3 regions of the Promicromonospora sp. NPDC023805 genome follow, and region 3 is predicted to be linked to each of the others. Evidence: riboswitches for the same ligand, from Rfam matches in the RefSeq annotation. Region 3 holds a riboswitch; each other region holds the start of a gene.
What was found. Region 3 has a riboswitch for S-adenosylmethionine ahead of metE (5-methyltetrahydropteroyltriglutamate--homocysteine S-methyltransferase). Riboswitches for the same ligand answer to the same signal wherever they lie in the genome.
Positions count from the first base shown of each region.

Region 1: linked by a shared signal. The riboswitch ahead of AB0F70_RS05780 (aminotransferase class V-fold PLP-dependent enzyme) and the one ahead of metE (5-methyltetrahydropteroyltriglutamate--homocysteine S-methyltransferase) in region 3 are both predicted to bind S-adenosylmethionine.
Region 2: linked by a shared signal. The riboswitch ahead of AB0F70_RS08890 (LLM class flavin-dependent oxidoreductase) and the one ahead of metE (5-methyltetrahydropteroyltriglutamate--homocysteine S-methyltransferase) in region 3 are both predicted to bind S-adenosylmethionine.

Region 1 is NZ_JBFAAH010000003.1:213,158-219,438, reverse strand. It holds gene AB0F70_RS05785 (amidase) at 1-910, shown strand, start outside; gene AB0F70_RS05780 (aminotransferase class V-fold PLP-dependent enzyme) at 925-2,346, opposite strand; SAM riboswitch class IV at 2,378-2,491, opposite strand; gene AB0F70_RS05775 (aminoglycoside phosphotransferase family protein) at 2,536-3,330, opposite strand; gene AB0F70_RS05770 (rhodanese-like domain-containing protein) at 3,602-4,051, shown strand; gene AB0F70_RS05765 (O-succinylhomoserine sulfhydrylase) at 4,048-5,313, shown strand; gene AB0F70_RS05760 (glycoside hydrolase family 3 N-terminal domain-containing protein) at 5,460-6,281, opposite strand, start outside.
Region 2 is NZ_JBFAAH010000006.1:151,740-158,020, forward strand. It holds gene AB0F70_RS08885 (GH92 family glycosyl hydrolase) at 1-1,820, shown strand, start outside; SAM riboswitch class IV at 2,061-2,171, shown strand; gene AB0F70_RS08890 (LLM class flavin-dependent oxidoreductase) at 2,468-3,640, shown strand; gene AB0F70_RS08895 (rhodanese-like domain-containing protein) at 3,706-4,083, shown strand; gene AB0F70_RS08900 (RDD family protein) at 4,215-4,733, shown strand; gene AB0F70_RS08905 (NtaA/DmoA family FMN-dependent monooxygenase) at 4,896-6,281, opposite strand, start outside.
Region 3 is NZ_JBFAAH010000033.1:28,750-35,030, reverse strand. It holds gene metE (5-methyltetrahydropteroyltriglutamate--homocysteine S-methyltransferase) at 1-1,323, opposite strand, end outside; SAM riboswitch class I at 1,332-1,434, opposite strand; gene AB0F70_RS24450 (Cmx/CmrA family chloramphenicol efflux MFS transporter) at 1,683-2,840, opposite strand; gene AB0F70_RS24445 (GNAT family N-acetyltransferase) at 3,012-3,497, opposite strand; gene AB0F70_RS24440 (hypothetical protein) at 3,507-4,451, opposite strand; gene AB0F70_RS24435 (RNA polymerase sigma factor) at 4,453-5,079, opposite strand; gene AB0F70_RS24430 (D-alanyl-D-alanine carboxypeptidase family protein) at 5,092-6,057, shown strand; gene AB0F70_RS24425 (MerR family transcriptional regulator) at 6,202-6,281, shown strand, end outside.

The sequences.
Region 1 (6,281 bases), on a different contig from region 3:
GCGAGGGCTCCTGCCCGCTGGCAGCGGCGTCGACTCGCTGGGCGGGCTGGTCGTGAACGGACCGATCGCACGCACGGTCGCCGACACCGCCCTACTGCTCGAGGCGATGCTGCCGAGGCGCGCCGGGGGCGGCGTCGCGCACCCGTACTCGCTGCGGGCGCCGTCCTACGAGGCGGGGTCCTACCTGGCTGCGGCCCAGCGCGCGGCGCTGCCCGCGCCGGGAACGGGCGGACGCGGGCCGGGAGGCAGCCGCGCACGCATCGGCGTGACCACCTCGTCGGCCTGGGACGGGTTCTACGACATCAGCGTGTCACCCGAGGCCCGGGCGGCGCTGGACGTGGGCGTGCGGGCCCTGTCCGGGCTCGGGCACGACGTCGAGGAGACCGTGCTGGCGCAGGCCCCCGAGTACGCGCCGGCGTTCCGGACGCTGTGGATGGGCGGCGCCTCCGCAGTGCCGATCGACGACCCGGAGACGCTCGGCAGGCTGGAGCCGCTGACGCAGTGGTTGATCCGGTCGGGTCGCGAGGTGCCCGCGCGGCAGCTCGCCGAGGCGGTGCGCACGCTCACCGCCTTCGAACGGTCCCTGGTGGCGCAGGTCAGCGTGTACGACGCCGTAGTGACGCCCGCGCTCGCCCTCACGCCCCGGCCCATCGGGTGGTACGACGCCGAGGACCCCGAGCGGAACTTCGAGCAGCAGTGCCAGTACACGCCGTTCACGTCGATGCTCAACGTCGCGGGGCTGCCGGCGATCACCGTGCCGACCCACTGGACCGAGCCCACCGCGGACGCGCCTGCGGGGCTGCCGATGGGCGTGCAGATCATCGGCAGGCCAGGCGGGGAGCTCACCCTGCTGGCGCTGGCGGCCCAGCTGGAGGCGGAGCTTCCCCGCCCGCACGCGTTCCCGCTCTGACGCCGAACCGCAGGTCAGTCCGCGTCCGGGAGGCAGCCGAAGTCCTCGTCGAAGCCCAGGGCGGCCGTGGCCAGCAGACCCGCGAGACCTGAGCCCTCCGGGACGGGGCGCGGGTCGTCGGTCACTACCCAGAGCCCGTCGACGACGTCGTACCCGGCCTGCGGGCCGTCGGCCACCAGGCGGCCCACCGCCGCGATCAGGCGCTCGACCTCCTCGCCCGCGGTGCCGACGCCGACCGAGGCGCGCACCGCACCGGCGTCGAACCCGAGGCGGCCGAGCAGCGGGTGGGCGCAGAACCGGCCGTCGCGCACGCCGATCCCGTGCTCGGCGGACAGGTAGGCGGCAACGAGGCCGGGGTCGTAGCCCGTCACGGTGAACGTCACGACGCCTACCGGGTCGACGGCGTCGGCCCACACGCGCACGACCTCGACGCGGTCGATCGCCTCGAGCCCCGACACGAGACGACGGCGGAGCGCGTTCTCGTGCGCCGCGACGTCGGCTGGGGCAAGTGCGGCGAGCTCCTCGCACGCCGCGGCGAGCGCCACCGCACCGATGACGTTCGGGGAACCGGCCTCGTGCCTGGCGGGACCTTCGTGCCATTCGGTGCCCCCGACGCGCACGCGCCGCACGGCGCCGCCGCCCGCGAGGTAGGGCGTGCCGGCGTCGAGCCAGTCACGGCGGCCCACCAGCGCGCCCGCGCCGAACGGGGCGTAGGTCTTGTGCCCGGAGAAGGCGAGGTAGTCGACGCCGGTGTTCTCCAGGGAGATGCGGCGGTGGGGCACGAGCTGGGCGCCGTCGAGCACCACGCGGGCGCCGAGCTCGTGGGCGATGGCGACGATCTTGTCGACCGGCAGCGACTCCCCCGTCACGTTGGAGGCGCCGGTGAGGGCGAGCAGGGCGAACGGCCGGTTCACGGCGGCGGCGTCCGTCAGCTCCTCGCGGATCTGGTCGAGCGTCTCGGCAACTGTCGCGCCACCGGTCAGCACGGTCGCGTCCGTGCCGCGCTGCCAGGGCAGCAGGTTCGCGTGGTGCTCGACGTCGAGGACGAGCACGCGGCCGGGCTCGCCGTCGGGCTGCGCCGGGACGCAGCCGGCGAGCAGGTTCAGGGAGTCGGTGGTGTTTCGCGTGATGATCGTCAGGTCGTCCTCGCGGGCGCCCACGAACGCTCCGATGGTGCGGCGGGCGGTCTCGTAGAGCGCGGTGCTCACCTGGGAGAGGTACCCGGCGCCGCGATGCACGCTGGCGTACAGGGGCAGCACCTGGGTGACGCGGTCGGCGACGGCCTGCAGGGCAGGCGCTGACGCGGCGACGTCGAGGTTCGCATACGGGACGAGACTGCCGTCCACCAGCGGGACGAGCGTCTGGCCGCCGACGACGGGCCGCAGCGGGGCGACGCCGGCGACCGCGTCGTCACGGGTGAGGGTGGTTGCAGACATGACGTCCTCCAGCACAGTCCTGGGGGAGGTTCCCCCGCGCTTGCCACGCGCGGCTGCGCGCGGCCAGGTCGTCACCCGGGGCACCCCACCGCGGTAGGAGGGTTGCCGACCAGCGAGCCGGGGCTTGACGCTGGCACTCATGACCTGACGTCATCCTGTGCTGCGGCAAAATTCCTGTCAACGCTCGTCTCAGATACTGGTCTCACGATTCGGTCGCTCAGACTGAGAGATGAGCGCGGCGATCCGGTCGGCGTCGGCCCGGTACATCGCGGCGTGCTCGCGCAGCTCGGCCGGCCCGTCGCCGTCCGCCCGGGCCGCCGACCAGCCGGCCAGGTCGTGAAGCTTGTCGACCATCGCAGCCAGCACCTCCGCACGCCGGAACGGAGTCCCGTACGCCTCGGTCAGCGTGTCGAGCCGCTCCATCGGATCCAGGTGCCCGACGTCGTAGGCGGCGCCCGCGAAGGCGTCTGAAGAGAACGGCGCGATCCGGTAGGCGAGGTACGCCAGGTCACGGACCCGCGGGCCGGGCGAAGCGGTGTCGAGGTCGAACAGGCCCGTGAGGCGGCCGTCGCGGAAGACCATGTTGTACGGCGCGGCGTCGTTGTGGCAGATCACCTCGGCGGGTTCGGCCGCGGGGAGGCGCCAGACGGCGTCCGACCGAGGGAACCCCGCGGTCGCGTCGTGGAAGCGCCGCAGGAGGCGGCCCGCCTCGACCAGGACGCCCTCGGACCAGAGCCACGCCGGAGCGGGCCAGCCGGGGACGTCGCCGGGCAGGTACGAGACGATCTCCCGGCCCTGGTCGTCGAGGCCGAGCGGTTCGGGGACCTCGGTCATCCCGGCGGCGCGGACGTGGGCGAGCAGCCGCTGGACGGTGGGCGTCCAGGGGCCCGCCTCGCGGTGGACCGTGTCGCCGATCCGTACGACGCCGGTGATGTTCCCGCCGGTCAACTCCTGCTCGTCCGGGGCGTCGGCCCCGCTGTCCACAGCACTATCCACAGCACTTTCCACAACATTGTCCACAGGGTTGTCCACAAGTCCCTCGTCCACAGATCCGCCGTTCGCCGTATCCACCCCGGGACGATATCCCGACCAGTGTGCGAGACGGCATCCCACCCACCGGACGTCGTGTCGTAGGATCACAGCGACCATCCCGAGCGGCCGAGTGACGTGGCACGACGACGCCGCAGCAACCCAGCGTTCCCGCCCCTGGCGAGAACGGACGAGGGTGCTACCGCCACGACCGATGGAGGAGCACATGAGCGTCCCCGCGCACATCGAAGCCCACCCCGCCGACGGCTACGCCGGCGACATCACGCCCCAGCAGGCCTGGGACCTGCTCGCCGCCGACCCGGCCGCCACCCTCGTGGACGTCCGCACCGAGGGCGAGTGGCGCGCGATAGGCATCCCCGACACGGCATCCCTCGAGAAGCAGCCGGTGTTCAGCGAGTGGGTGCGGGCCGGCGGCCGCCCCAACCAGCAGTTCCTGGAGGAGCTCAAGGCCGCGGGCGTCACCGGTGGCCCCGTCGTCTTCCTGTGCCGCTCCGGCCAGCGTTCGATCGGCGCGGCACGGCTCGCCACGGCGGCCGGCATCGCGCCGTCGTACAACGTGCTGGAGGGCTTCGAGGGCGCGCCGGGAGCCGACGGCGTCCGCGACCAGCAGGGCTGGAAGGTCGCGGGGCTGCCCTGGACGGAGGGCGCTCAGTGACGGTCACCGGAGCCTTCCCGGCCGACGCGACCCCCGGCGGGTCCGGCCGCAAGCCGCTGCCCCGGAACGTCCGGCCCGCGACGCTCGCCGTGCGCGGCGGACACCAGCGGACCGAGTTCCAGGAGACGGGCGAGGCGCTGTTCCTCACCCAGGGCTACGTCTACGACTCGGCGGCCGAGGCGGAGGCCGCGTTCGCCGGCGACATCGACCGCTTCGTCTACTCGCGCTACGGCAACCCGACGGTCCACACGTTCGAGGAGCGCCTGCGCCTGCTGGAGGGCGCCGAGGCCTGCTACGCGACGGCGACCGGGATGTCCGCGGTGTTCACGTCGCTCGCCGCGCTCGTGCAGTCCGGATCGCGGATCGTCGCGGCCCGGGCACTGTTCGGGTCCAGCGTCGTGATCTTCGAGGAGATCTTCAAGAAGTGGGGTGTGCGCACCGACTACGTGGACGGGCACGTGCTCTCCCAGTGGGAGGAGGCGCTCTCGACGCCTGCCGACGTCGTGTTCTTCGAGACGCCGTCCAACCCGATGCAGGACATCGTGGACGTGCGCGCCGTCGCCGACCTCGCGCACGCCGCCGGGGCGACCGTCGTGCTCGACAACGTGTTCGCCACCCCGCTGCTGCAGCGACCGCTGGAGCTGGGCGCCGACGTCGTCGTCTACTCGGCGACCAAGCACATAGACGGCCAGGGCAGGGTGCTCGGCGGGGCCATCCTCGGCACCACCGAGTACGTGACCGGGCCCGTCCAGACGTTCATCCGCAACACCGGGCCGTCGCTCTCGCCCTTCAACGCGTGGACGCTGCTCAAGGGGCTGGAGACGCTGCCGGTGCGGCTCGCGGCGCAGGGCGCGGGCGCGCTCGCCGTCGCGCACGCCCTGGAGGCGCTGCCAGGGGTGGGCGCAGTGCGCTACCCGTTCCTCGACTCCCACCCGCAGGCCGAGCTGGCGCGCTCGCAGATGAGCGGCGGCGGCACGGTCGTCACGTTCGACCTCGCGGTGCCGGAGGGCACGGACGCCGAGACCGCGAAGAAGCGGACCTTCGGGTTCCTCGACGCGCTCCAGGTGATCGACATCTCGAACAACCTCGGTGACGCGAAGTCGCTCATCACGCATCCCGCGACGACCACGCACCGCAAGCTCGGCGCGGTGGGCCGGGGCGCCGTGGGCATCGCGGAGACGACTGTGCGACTGTCGATCGGCCTGGAGGACACGCGGGACCTGATCGAGGACGTGGAACAGGCGTTGGCTTCGGCGCGCTGAGTTCTTGGTTCCGTTCCCTGGTTCCGTCCGGGGTGGGGGAAGGAAAGGTGCGGCCGGCCTCGCTCACGGGCCCCAGGGGGCCCTCCGCTACGGCTTGACGGCCGGCCGCACCTTTCCTTCCCCCACCCCTCTGCGGTGAGGTCACGTCAGTCTTCGCGCGCCTCTGTCAGGAGGCGGAGGGCTTGGGCTTTTTTGCCCTCTAACTGTGCCACGTCGGACTTGGCTATCGCCTTTGCTGCTTCCGGCGGGACGCCGTGGACCGGGTGGAGCACATCGTCCTGGAGGTCTAGGCGGTGGTCGTCCAGGGTCGACGTGCGGCCGCCTGTGGACAGGCCCCAGCCGAACGGGAAGAGCGGGGCGTAGTCCTTGTCGCCGACGTTCACTACCGGGTCGTCTGCTGAGCGGGGCCAGGAGACCGGGAGCTTGCCCGTGAACCGGCGCTCGCCGAACAGCACGTCAGAGACGCCGTCGCCCTCTGTGCCCGGCAGCCAGGAGGCGACCAGGGCGTCGATCGAACCGAGCTGTTCGGTGATCACCTGCGGCCGCCCCGACACGATGAGGACCACGCAGGTCGTGATCTCGGCGCAGACCTTCTCGACGATCTCGACGTCGCCGGGCTGGAGCGACATCGACTTCTCCTCGCGGGGTACCCCGCCGTCGGCCGGGTCCCAGGCCCACTCGGGCCCGCCGACGTCGCCGAACCCCTCCGCGTACGGCGTCTCGCCCACGACGACGACGCCGACGTCGGCCCCGTCGGTCGGCGCGGAGGCGTCCTCGCTGAAGGTGACGTCGTCGGCCGCGGCCTCGATGCCCTCCAGGATCGTGGTGCCCTCGGTCACGTCGCCCGAGAAACCCTGCCAGGTACCGGTCCAGCCGCCGGCCTGGTTGCCGAGGTCGTCGGCGTTGCGGCCGGCCACGTAGATGCTGTCGTCGTCGTCCAGCGGCAGCGCGCGCCGGCTGTTCTTGAG
Region 2 (6,281 bases), on a different contig from region 3:
CGCTCTACTCGAACCTCTACCGCCTCAACCTGTACCCGTCGTCGTACACGGAGTTCGGCACCGACGGCGAGCTCGTGCACGCGTCGCCCGTGCTCGACGGCGCGCCCGTCGTGCCCGGCGAGATGTTCGTCAACCACGGGTTCTGGGACACCTACCGCACCTGCTGGCCCGCGTACGCGCTGCTCTACCCGGACGTCGCCGCGCGGCTCGCCGACGGGTTCGTGCAGCAGTACCGCGAGGGCGGCTGGGTCGCGCGGTGGTCGTCGCCGGGCTACGCGGACCTGATGACCGGCACGTCGTCCGACGTCGCCTTCGCCGACCTGTACCTGCGCGACGTACCCCTGCCAGACCCGCTCGCCACCTACGACGCCGGCCTGCGCAACGCGACGGCGCTGCCCACCCGGTCCGGCGTGGGCCGTAAGGGCCAGGACTTTGCGCTCGCCCACGGCTGGGTGCCGCGCGACGTCGACGAGTCCGTGTCCTGGAGCCTCGAGGGCTACATCAACGACGCGGGCCTGGCGCGGATGGCGGAGGCGCTCGCGGACGCGCCGGGCACCCCCGACGACCGCCGGCGCGCACTGCGCGACGAGGCCGCCTACCTGCGGCAGAGCTCGCTCGGGTACGTACACCTCTTCGACGCCTGGACGGGGTTCTTCCGGGGACGGGACCGGGGCGGTTCGTTCGGCTCGGGTTCGTTCGACCCGGACGAGTGGGGCGGCGACTACACCGAGTCCGACGCGTGGAACTTCCTGTTCCACCCGGTGCACGACGGCGCCGGCCTGGCCGCCCTGCACGGCGGCCGCGCGGGTCTGGAGCGGCTGCTGGAGCGGTTCTTCGCCACGCCGGAGCGGGCGGACAAGCCCGGCACCTACGGGTCCGTGATCCACGAGATGGTCGAGGCGCGCGACGTGCGGATGGGCCAGTTCGGCCAGTCCAACCAGGTGTCCCACCACATCGCCTACGCGTGGCTGTTCGCGGGACGGCCCGACCGCACGCAGGAGACGGTGCGCGAGATCCTGGCCCGGCTGTGGACCGGCAACGAGATCGGGCAGGGCTACCACGGCGACGAGGACAACGGCGAGATGTCGGCCTGGTACGTCCTCTCCGCCCTGGGGCTGTACCCCCTGGAGATCGGGTCCTCGCGCTGGGCGGTCGGCTCACCGCTCTTCGAGCGCGCGGTGGTGCACCGGCCCGACGGCGACCTCGTGGTCGAGGCGCCAGGCGCGGCCGACCGCTGGTACGTGGCGGGTCTCGAGCTGTCCGACGTCGCTGGCGCGGCCCGGGCGGTCGAGGCGCCGTCGGTGGAGCACGGCGACCTGACCGGGGGAGCGTCCCTCCGGTTCGCGATGTCCGATGGGCCGACGAGCTGGGGGGTGCCGGTGTCGGCCGGGGCGGGCGGCTCCGATGTGGTGGTCGCCCGGCCGTGGCAGCGGGCCGACGGCGGCTGGCAGGGCACCGACGGGTCCCTGCCGCGGCTGACGGACGGCGACCTGACGACGACTGCAGAGGTGACGGGCGTGCTCGAGTGGCGCCCGTCCGGCTCGGTCCCGGAGGGTGCGCTGCTTCGCGCGTACACGCTGACGGCGTCGGCTTCGGTGTCGTCGGTCTCAGTGGCGAGGTCAGGGGACGCGCAGCCGCCGTCGGCGTGGCGACTGGTCGCGGACGACGGCCGCGTGCTGGACGAGCGGTCCGGCGAGCAGTGGCGCTGGCCCGGTCAGCTGCGGCCGTTCGTGCTGGCCGAGCCCATACCGCTGACCGGTCTCCGGCTGGAGCTCGGCGAGAGCGGCGCACTTGCCCAGGTCGAGCTGCTCGTCGACTGAGCCGAGGCGCTGCGGGGTGTGCTGGGAGAACAGGTACCCCGCGGAGTGTGTTGCTGAGAGTAGACATCGTCCACTCTCAGCAACACACCCGCCCCGCATGGTCTTTCCCGGCGGCCTGCGCGGTTCCGGTATGTGAGATCTGGCCATAGATCGTTGACTTCTATCGGTTTCATTCGTATGTTCTCTGACATCCAGAAGAACCGCACTAATCCGATCGGAAAGATGTAGTAACTCTGGACAGGTCATGAGCTCCGACGCGAAGCCCCGGCTGGTCGGACGGCAACCCCCCGCGCGGGTGGGTGCCCCGGGTGAGGACCAGGCCACCGCCGCCGGCGGATGACAACACGCGTCGCTCGCCGCTGGGCGAGCAGGTGAGGAGAACCACGATGACCCGGAGCGCTGCCCCCGCCGTCCACGTGCCCCTGCCGTCCTGGAACGTCTCCCCGCGGGCTGGTGCTGCCCCGCGCACGGGTATGTGTTGTCGCCGTTCCTGCCGCTGACCGCGGCAGACCCGACCCTCCTCTCCCATACCTTCCGGCAGCCACGCTCCCGGGTGACCCAGCAATGCCGAAGCGCGCCGACCGTGCGCCGCCGGCTGGGTCGTCCGGGTGTCGCCGCGCAGCCGTAGCCCCGAACGGAGCCCCGCCGTGCCGTACCCACTGCAGCCCACATCCATCACCTCCGCCTCCTCCTCGCTCCGTCCCGTCGTGCTCGGCGTGGACCTGACCTCGGCCGGCGCCCGTCCCGGCGCGCACCGCGCCCGCGGCCCGCTCCCGCCCCGCCCGTTCGACGGCGAACGCTTCCTCCAGCTGGTCCGCAACGCCGACCGCGGTCTGCTCGACCTCATCACCCTCGACGAGGACTTCCTGCTGCACCCCGGCCGCGGCCAGGTGACCGCTCGGCTCGACACGGTCGTCGCGGCGGCCCGCGCGGCCCGGGTCACGACGGGGATCGGCCTGGTCGCCGCCGTCGACACCGTCCACACCGAGGCGGCGCACACCGCCGTAGCCCTCAGCAGCGTCGACCGCGCGAGCAGCGGCCGGGCGGGCTGGCAGGCCACCCGGCAGACGGCGGTCCCCGAGCCCGACGAGGCCTGGGCGTCCCGGGTCGAGCTGGGCATCCAGTCCGTGAACCGCGTGTGGACGGGGCGGCCCGGCACCGGGTCGGGCGCGGTCGAGCTGGACGCCGAGGGCCGCTTCCGCGTCGACCACGACGGCATCCGGTTCGCGATCCGCAGCCGCCCGACCCGTGCCGGCGGTAGCGGTGCGGCGTTGTCCCGGGTACGTCCGCCGGTCGTCCTGCGCGTGCGTTCCGAGGCGAGTGCCAGGCTGGCGGGGCGCACCGCCGACGTCGTGCGGATCGCCGTGCGGGATGCCGCGCAGGCGGTCCGGCTGCGGCGGCTCGTGCGCGACGCGGCGCTGTCCGCCGGACGCGACCCCGAGGAGGTGCGGGTGCTCGCCGAGGTGTACGTGGTGCTCGCCGCCGAACGGGCCAGCGCCCAGGCCCGGCTGGAGCTCGTCGAGGCGCTCGAAGGTCCCGATCCGGGGCGCGGCGCGCACGTCGTCGCGGACACGCCGGACGAGCTGGCGGTCCTCATCGCCGACTGGGCGGCCGTCGGCGCCGCCGACGGGTTCCTGCTGCGCCCGTCGTCGCTCAGCGCGGACCTCGACGCGATCACCGACCACCTCGTGCCGGCCCTGCAGCGGGCCGGGCTGTTCCGCACCGAGCGCACCGAGACCACGCTGCGCGGATCGCTCGGGCTGCCCGACGCCGCCGCCATTTCCCGGGCGCTTCCCACGGGCCGGCTGCTGAGCGCCTGACGGCCACCCCTGGCGGCTGCCCTCCGACAGGCCGCCGTCAACCATCGATCCTGAGGAGAAGAACCATGAGCACACCTGAGCTGCGGAACCCCGAGAACGCCGGCGCCAAGGTCGCGGGCGGCGCCCTGCTGATCGACGTCCGCTCCGCCGCGGGCCGGGCGGCGACCGGCGAGATCCCCGGCGCCACGCTCGTCGACAGGAGCAACCTCGACGCACTGTTCGGGCCGTCGGACAGCCCCGCGATCACCCTCGACACACCGGTCGTCGTCGTGTGCGGCTCGGTCAACGGCTCCGGCCCGGTCGCCGAGGCGCTCGCGGCACGCGGCTACACCGACGTCTCGCACGTCGACGGCGGGTTCCCCGCCTGGAAGGAGGCAGGCCTGCCCGCGACCGAGCCTGAGTCTGAGTCTGAGTCCAGCGCCGCACCGAGCGCCGCACCATGACCGGGTTCGCTACCCGGCAGGTACGTGCAGGGGCCCCGACGAACCGGTAGAAGAAGCGATCCGTATCCGCCCTACCCTGCCGAGCATCTGCTTCGAGAAGCGGCTGTGACCGACGGAGTACCGTCAGCCCCGTGAACCCTCAAGCATGGCGGCGCATCGTGGCGTGGCTCATCGACTGGCTCTGCTTCTTCGTGTGGCTCGCGCTGGTCGCGGCGATCGGGATCCCGCTGTACGCCGCCGGCATGACCGGCCAGTGGTCCGCCGTGACGACGAACGTGGTCTCCGCGCTCCTGACGGCCGTGCCGCTGACCATCTTCCTCGCCGTGCTCGAGTCCGGTAAGCGGCAGGCGTCGATCGGCAAGCGTGTGCTGGGGCTCAAGGTGGTGACCGCCAGGGACGGCGGGCGGCTCTCGTTCGCCTCGGCCCTGCTCCGGAACGTGCTCAAGATCGCCGTGCCCTGGACGATCGGGCACGCCGCGGCGATAGCCCTCGTCGGGTCCGGGTCCACGACGATCGACCCGGGTCTCGCGATCCTCACTGCGGCGTCCTACGTCCTGCCGCTCGTCTACGTCGTCACGCTGTTCGTCGGCGAGGGCCGCACGCCGTACGACCGGGCCGGAGGAGCCAGGGTCGTCCGCGCACAACCCTGATGAGACCTGATCCGGTCTCGTACCCCGCCGACGTACGTTCTCCCCGCGTCCCCGCCGCACTGCGTCTGATCTGCACCGTCTGATCTGCACCGTCTGATCTGCACCGTCTGATCTGCACCGTCTGATCCGCGCCGTCTGATCCGCGCCGCCGGAGCGAGAGTGCTACGCCGCGCCGATCGCGGCCGCCGCGCGGCGGGTGAGCGGGGCCCGCAGCCCCAGGTGCCCGCGCAGCGTCGACCCGCTGTACGACGCCGGGTAGGCGCCGCGTTCCTGCAGCTCCGGGACCACCTTGTCGACGATGTCGTCCAGCCCCGACGGCACGATCCACGGGCTGATGTTGAACCCGTCGACGGCGCCCGTGCGCACCCAGCGGATCAGGTCCTTGGCGACGGCGGCGGGCGTGCCCTCGAAGCCGCGCTCGCTGCTGCCCAGGACCACCAGCTCACGGATCGACAGGTTCTCGGCCTCCGCAAGAGCCCGCCACCGCGCGGCGATCTCCCGGGTCCGCGCGCCAGTGGTGGCCGAGCCGCGTTCCCCGCCCAGCTCCTCGACCACCGGGTCGTGCGCCGGGAGCGGGCCGTCGGGGTCGTAGCCCGACAGGTCCTCGCCCCAGATGTTGCCGACTATCGAGAGCGCGGTGGCCGGGGAGACCTGGTTCCAGCGCACCCAGCGCGCCTTTTCCTCGGCCTCGGCGGGCGTGTCGCCGACGATGATGCCGGTACCGGGAAAGATCTTGATGTCGTCCTCGGGGCGCCCGGCCGCGACGGCCCGGCGCCGCACGTCGGCCGCGAACTCCAGCGCGTCGGCCAGCACCGCGCCGTGGCGGGAGAAGATGACGTCCGCGTTGGCGGCGGCGAAGTCCCGGCCCTGTGGCGAGTCGCCCGCCTGGAAGATGACCGGGTGGCCCTGCGGGCTGCGCGGCGTGGTCGGGTCGAGCTCGACGTCGAACAGGGCGCTGTGCTCGGAGACGTGGGCCACCACGTCTCCGGGAGAGCCGCCGTCCGCCGGGTCCGGGAACGCGTCCCAGATCTGGCGCGCGATGTCCAGCTGCCCCTGCGCCCGTTCGTACCGCAGCGCGTGGTCGAGGTAGCCGCCGCGGCGGAAGTTGGCCCCGGTCCACGCGTTGTCGGTGGTCACGACGTTCCACGCGGCGCGCCCGCCCGAGAGCACGTCCAGGCTCTGCAGGCGGCGGGCCAGGTCCGCCGGGTCGTTGTACGTGGTGTTCTGGGTGGCCACGAGGCCGATGTGCGTGGTGATCGCGGCGAGGGCCGCGAGCTGGGTGATCGCGTCCGGGCGGCCGACGACGTCGAGGTCGTGCAGCGCGCCCCGCGTCTCGCGCAGGCGCAGGCCCTCGCCAAGGAAGAACGCGTCGAACAGGCCGCGTTCGGCGGTGCGGATCACGCGCTCGAAGGTGGCGAAGTCGGTCTGCGAACCGGACTCGGGGTCGGACCAGATGGTGGTGTGGTTGACCCCCTGGAAGAAGACGCCGAAGTGCACCTGGGCGGCGGGGCGGGTGACCGGATGGTCGGAGTGATCAGGACGGTCAGG
Region 3 (6,281 bases):
GGGGGTCAGGGCCGCGGTTCGCTCCCGGACCTCCGGTACGACGACGCCGGGCGCCTCCGCGCGGGACCGCACCGCCGCCGTCGACTCGGCGAGCGCGTCGGCGACCGCCGTCCGGCCGCCGGTCAGGCCGGTCGCCAGCGTCACGACCTCTGTGACCTTCTGGTCGGCGAACGCGAGCCACGACTTCAGGCCGGCGTCGAGGCGGGGCTCGTCGGCGACGTCGTGCGGCACGTGCAGCAGCGAGGTCGAGGTGCCGACGGCGACGGCGGACGCCCCGAGGGCCCCAAGGCCCTCCAGCGTGGTCAGGCGGGCGTCGAGGTCGGCGCGCCAGATGTTGTGCCCGTCGACGACGCCGGCGACCAGGGTCTTGGTCTCCAGGCCGGCGACGGGGCCGGTGGGGACGGCGCCCTTGACGAGGTCGACGGCTATCGCCTCGACGTCGGTGCCCGCGAGCAGCGCGAGTCCGTCGCCCGCGTCGCTGCGCAGGTCGCCGTACGGCGCGGTGACCAGGATCGCGGGGCGCTCGGCAGCGCCGTCCGCGCCAGGCGCGGGGGAGAGTTCGGTGGCGAGGCGCGGGTAGGCCCGGCGCACGGCGTTGGCTACATCGGAGAACGGGACGTCGAGCAGGTCGGTGACCAGCGCGGGCTCGTCGAGCTGCACCCAGGGGGCGCCCGCGGTGGCCAGTGCGCGCAGCACGTCGGCGTAGGCGGCGACGACGTCGTCGAGCCGGTCGAGCGGGTGGAAGCCGTCGGGCGCGCCGTCCGCCGCCTTGCTCAGCAGCAGGAACGTCACCGGGCCCACGAGCGCGGGACGGGTCACGACCGCCTGGCCGCCGTCGGCGGGCTGGGCGAGCTCCGTGAACTGGCGCACCACGCGGTCGTCCACGAACCCGATCGGGGTGTCCGGCCCGATCTCCGGGACGAGGTAGTGGTAGTTCGTGTCGAACCACTTGGTCATCTCGAGCGGCGGCTTGTCGCCCTCGCCGCGGGCCAGCGTGAAGTAGCCCTCCAGCGAGAGTGCGCCCCCGGCGCCCGGGACCAGGTCCCGGAACCGCTCGGGCACCGCGCCCAGCAGGGCGACGGCGTCGAGCACCTGGTCGTAGAACGAGAACGAGCCGGGGACGGCGGCCGTGCCGTCCAGGCCCAGTCCGGCGAGATGCCGAGCGGTGGTCAGCCGCAGGTCGCGGGCTGTGGTCTCCAGCTCCTCGGCGGTGGTGCGCCCGGCCCAGAAGGACTCGACTGCGCGCTTGAGCTCGCGTCGTCGGCCGATGCGCGGGTAACCCAGGATCGTGGCGTGGGGAAGGTGCGTGAACTCGACTGCCATGCGTATCAGCTCCATCGGACCTGGCGTTAGCACCTTGCCCGGAATTGGCGCTCCGGAGGCAGGTTGCTGCGGTGTCGTTGAGCCAGGACTCTCGACCGCTCTGGATGATTGACCTGGATCGTAAGCATGACCGCGATGTGAGCGGAAAAGCGTCCACGCTTCGGGACGATGCCGTCTGGGCTGGTCAGTGGCCGAAAAGTGTGCCAAGCGCAGCGGTCGATCAGCGCGCCGGCTGATGACCATGCGGTTGCTGCCATGCGAGGCCCCGATCTGGCAGTAGGTGCATGGTCAAATCGTGGGTGAGGCGAGCACGGCGGTTGCTGCCAGGCCGAGGGTCGGTTTGGCAGCAACCGCTGTGGTCAACTGATGCCGCGGTGAGCGGAGTGCGTCGCGAGCCAGAGGGTGACGGCGGTGCCCGCCAGCGTCGCGCTGACCACCAGTGGGCCCACGAGCCCGAGCGGCCCGATGGCGAGGCCGCCGAGCACCGGGCCCACCAGCGCACCCAGGTTGAGCGCGACCGTCGAGTACGCCCCGCCCATGGTCGGGGCGCCGTGGGCGGACGCCATGCTGCGGGCGATCAGCGTGCCGCCCACCGCGAACGAGAGCGCGCCCAGCACCGGGGCGAGCAGCCACACCGCCGACGGGCGCCCCGCGAGAACGGCCCACAGGACCCAGCCCGCGACGAGAACCGGGATGCCGATCCCGAGGACCCGGTGCCCGTGCGCGTCGGCCAGGCGCCCGGCGGCCGAGACGCCGCCGAAGGCGCCCAGCCCGAACAGCGCGAGCACCACCGGTACCAGCGCCGAGCCGAGCCCGGCGCCGTCCGTGACGATCGGCGCCAGGTAGGTGAACGCGCAGAACGTCGCGCCGTTCACCAGCACCCCGAGCACGAGGTACCGCAGCAGGCCGGGCGAGCGGAGCGTGCCGAGCTCGGCCCGGAGATCCACCCGGGTGTGCGGCACGCGAGGCCCGAGCCGCCCCGGCGTCAGCGCGGCGACGGCGGCCAGCGCGAGCGCCGAGACCCCGGCGATCGCCCACAGGGCAGACCGCCAGCCCCAGATCTCGCCGAGGAACGCTCCGGCCGGGACCCCGGCGATCAGGGCGAGCGTCGTGCCGCCAAGGATCGCGGCGAGCGCCCTGGCCTGCTTGCCCGCCGGGACGACCGCGGCCACTGTCGAGAGCGCGACGGCGAGGAACCCGGCGTTGGCCAGGGCGGCCACGAACCGGCTGACCAGCAGCACGGCGAACTGGTCGGTGAGCGCGCCCGCCGCGTGGGCCGCGACGAAGACCAGCAGGCAGCCGGACAGGGTCCAGCGGGGTGGCAGACGACTGCCGAGCGCAGCCGTCAGCGGTGCGCCGACGACCATGCCGACCGCGAAGCCCGAGGTCAGGTAGCCGGCCTGGGCGATGGTGATGCCGAGGTCGGCGGAGATGCCGGGCACGAGCCCGGCGAGGACGAATTCCGACGTGCCTTGCGCGAAGACCGCGACGGCGAGCACGTAGAGCAGGACAGGCATGGATGCCTCCGAAGGAAGGGGGAACGGGTAGGCCTGGGCGGCACTACGGGGCCCTTCGGATGCGCGGAAAGCGGCCGAGCGGTAGCTCGGCGGTCTCTACAGGGGCATCTCGGGCTACCGGAGTACCGGCAGCCCGAACCTGGATGCTTCTGGAGACCTCATGCGCCGAGCCTATCCGGCGGCGAGCCGTGCGCCGGAATCGGCGCGCACGGGCAACGGCCGGTGCCAGGCGACCTCGCGGTCCAGCTGGCCGGTCGAGCGGAACAGCCGCACCTGGTGGGCGTCGGGGAGCGCCGCGGCGAGGTCGTCGGTGGTCGTGGCGGTGAAGCCGAGCTTCTGCCAGAAGCCGCCGGAGCGGCGGGAGAACAGCCAGGCCTGGCGCGCCCCGGCGTCGGCGGCCCGGTCCAGCGCGAAGCGCGCCAGGCGCAGCCCGTCACCGGTGCCGCGCAGGTCCGGCCGGACGGCGACGCTGCGGACCAGGGCGTGCTCGCCGCTCGACCCGAGCTCGAAGCCGGTGGTCGTGCACACGGCTCCGGCGTCGTCGCGGTCGAGCCACAGGTGCACCGCCGGTTCCGCGAGGGCGGCGACCGTCAGGTCGGCCGAGCGCAGGAACGCGGCCAGGTCGTCGAGGTCGTCGGGTGTCGCGGGGCTGAGCACGCCGGAATGCTATCGGGAACGGCTCCCCGGGTCGGACGGCGCCGGGTCGCCGTCAGTGGACGCCGGGCTCGGGCTGCTGCTGGGGCTGGCGCACGACGTCCAGCTGAACTCGCTGTGTACCTGATAAGCCTTGCCGCCGTCGGACTTGGCCCAGGTCTCCGCGGTGTACGGGAGCCAGGTGGTCGTATCGACGACGACGTCGAGCCCGGTCAGCTCGCCACCGAGCACCAGCTCGCGCGGGGGCGTGAACCGGATCCGGACCATGGTCCGGCCGTCCTCCTCCTCGAGCAGGAACTCGTCGTCCAGGCGGTAGTCCGTACCCTCGAGGCCGGCCAGGTCGAGGGCCGCGCCGACGGTCGCCAGCTGCAGCACCTCCAGCGGACGTGTGTCCAGCGGGACCGGCTTCGGCGTCCCGGTGTCCGTCGCGGCGGCGCCGTCGAAGCGGGTCGCCGACTCCTTGCCGAGCGTCGAGCGGGTCTTCACCGCGCAGTCCGCGCCGGCCACCGCCGGCGCGGCGCGGTCGACCACCTCGGACGGCGTCAGCGCGACGGTCGGTGACGGTCGCGGCTCGGGGACGGCCGTCGGCGAGAGGCTGGTGCCGGGCGCCGAGCCGGGCTGCGCGCCCGGCGCAGGCAGGTTGACCACGGTCACCACGACGGCGGCGGCTGCCGCCGCGGCGACGCCCCACACCAGTGCCCGCCCGCGGCGCGCGCGGGACCGGCCGCGCCGGGGCTCCGCGTCGAGGTCGTGCAGGAGGACCACTACGCGCTCGTCCTGCGCCCAGTGGTCCTGCGCGTGGTCAAAGCTCTGCTCGTACAGGGGCTCGTCGCCGTCCAGGGGCTCGTCGACACCGTGCGCGCGTGCCCGCGACTCGGCGTACACGCGCGCCAGGTCGAGCTCCTGGTCGACCCCCCGCAACGCGCGCCGGGCGCGGGTCAGCTCTTCGTCTTCCACGTCAGGAACCTTCCTTGATGAGCTCTTCGTAGGCCGCCCGCAGACGGCGCCGTGCCCGGTGCACCCGGGTGGCCGCCGTCGCCGTCGTGCAGCCGAGTACCTGGGCGACCTCCGCCGTGGACAGCTCCGCGGCCGCGAGCAGGGCGATCACCTCGCGGTCCGCGGGGCGGAGCAGGGCCAGCGCCCGGCGCAGCTCGTCCAGCTCGCCGACCAGCCGCACGCCGTCCTGACCCGCCGGGTGCGGGTGCGCGCGGACCCGCTCGACCAGGGCGTTGCGCCGCTGCTGGGCGCGAACCTGGTTCGCCATCACGCGGCGGGCCACCCCGAGGAGCCAGGCGCGCGGGTTGTCCGGCAGCTCGCCCTTGCGCCACACGACGGCGAAGACCTCGGCCACCACGTCCTCCGCCTCGGCGGCAGGGAGCCGCGAGCGCGCGTACCGGTACACGGCGCTCGCGTGCGCGACGAAGAGTGCCTCCGTATGGGCAGGCGTGAGGTGGGCAGGCGTGAGGTGGGCAGGCGTGTGCCTGCCCGGTTCGAGACGCTGTGGCTCGGTGTTCGTGGCCAGGGTGGACTCCGGAGACGAAGAGACGTGCTTCCTAGTCAGTGTGTCCGGCAGGAGTGCCCTCATGACACCTCACGCATGTTGTCCACGTCACAGCCCGCCGCTGTCATCGCGGTCCGGACCGTGCACACCAACGCTGATGTGACCGTCTCCTTCGTTCGTACTCGTAACCGCGCCCGTGTCCGCCCGGCGGGCCCCGCCGCCGTCGTCCTGGTCGGGAGCCTGCTCCTCGCGGGCTGTGCTGCCGCAGAACCGGGTAACGAGGGGGGCAGCGCGACCGGGGCGGAGCCGCAGGCCACCGCGTCCGGCCCGGCAGAGAAGGACCCGGCAGAGAACGACCCGGCAGAGAACGACCCGGCAGAGAAGCCGGTAGTAGCCCAGGCGCCGCAGACGGAGCCGAGCCCGGTGGCCCCCGCGGAGGGCCCCGTCGACGGCCCGCCACCCGCCACCGGCCTCGACCTGTCGGAGCACTCGACAAGCGATCCCGCAAGCCCGTGGGTGATCGTCAACAAGCACACGCCGCTCGACCCGGTCGACCACGAGCCCGACCTCACCACCGTGCGCGGTTACCTCGTCCGGCGGGACGCGGCCCCCGACGTCGCCGCGCTGCTCGATGCCGCCGACGCCGACGGTGTGCGCCTCACCCTGCGCAGCGCTTACCGGGGCTATCCCAAGCAGGCGTCGGTCTACGAAGGGTGGGTGGCGCAGCTCGGCGCCGAGCGGGCGGACGAGGTGTCGGCTCGTCCGGGGCACAGCGAGCACCAGACGGGCCTCGGGGTCGACGTCGGCGGCACCACCCGGCCGGAGTGCGACTTCGAGGCCTGCTTCGGCGAGACCGTGGAGGGTCGCTGGGTGGCCAACCACGCCGCCGAGTTCGGCATGCTGGTCCGGTACACACGCCAGAACAGCGCGGTCACCGGCTACGCACCCGAACCCTGGCACCTGCGCTGGGTCGGCCGGGAGCTGGCGGCGCACATGCGGGCCACCGGGGTCACGACCCTGGAGGAGGTCTTCGACGTGCCGGGCGGGGACTACACGGACTGAGTCGTCGACCGGGCATGGTCTCGCGGCAGGAGTGCCAGGGCTTGACCCTGCCCCTGCGGCAACCCTGCATCCTGCGTGCATGACGACCGCACGCAGCACGACCGCACGCAGCACGACCGAAGGCAGCAGGAGGAGACTGGCCACATGCTGACGATCAGCCAGCTCGCGTCGTACGCCGGGGTGACCACGCGCGCCGTCCGGCACTACCACGCCAAGGGCCTGCT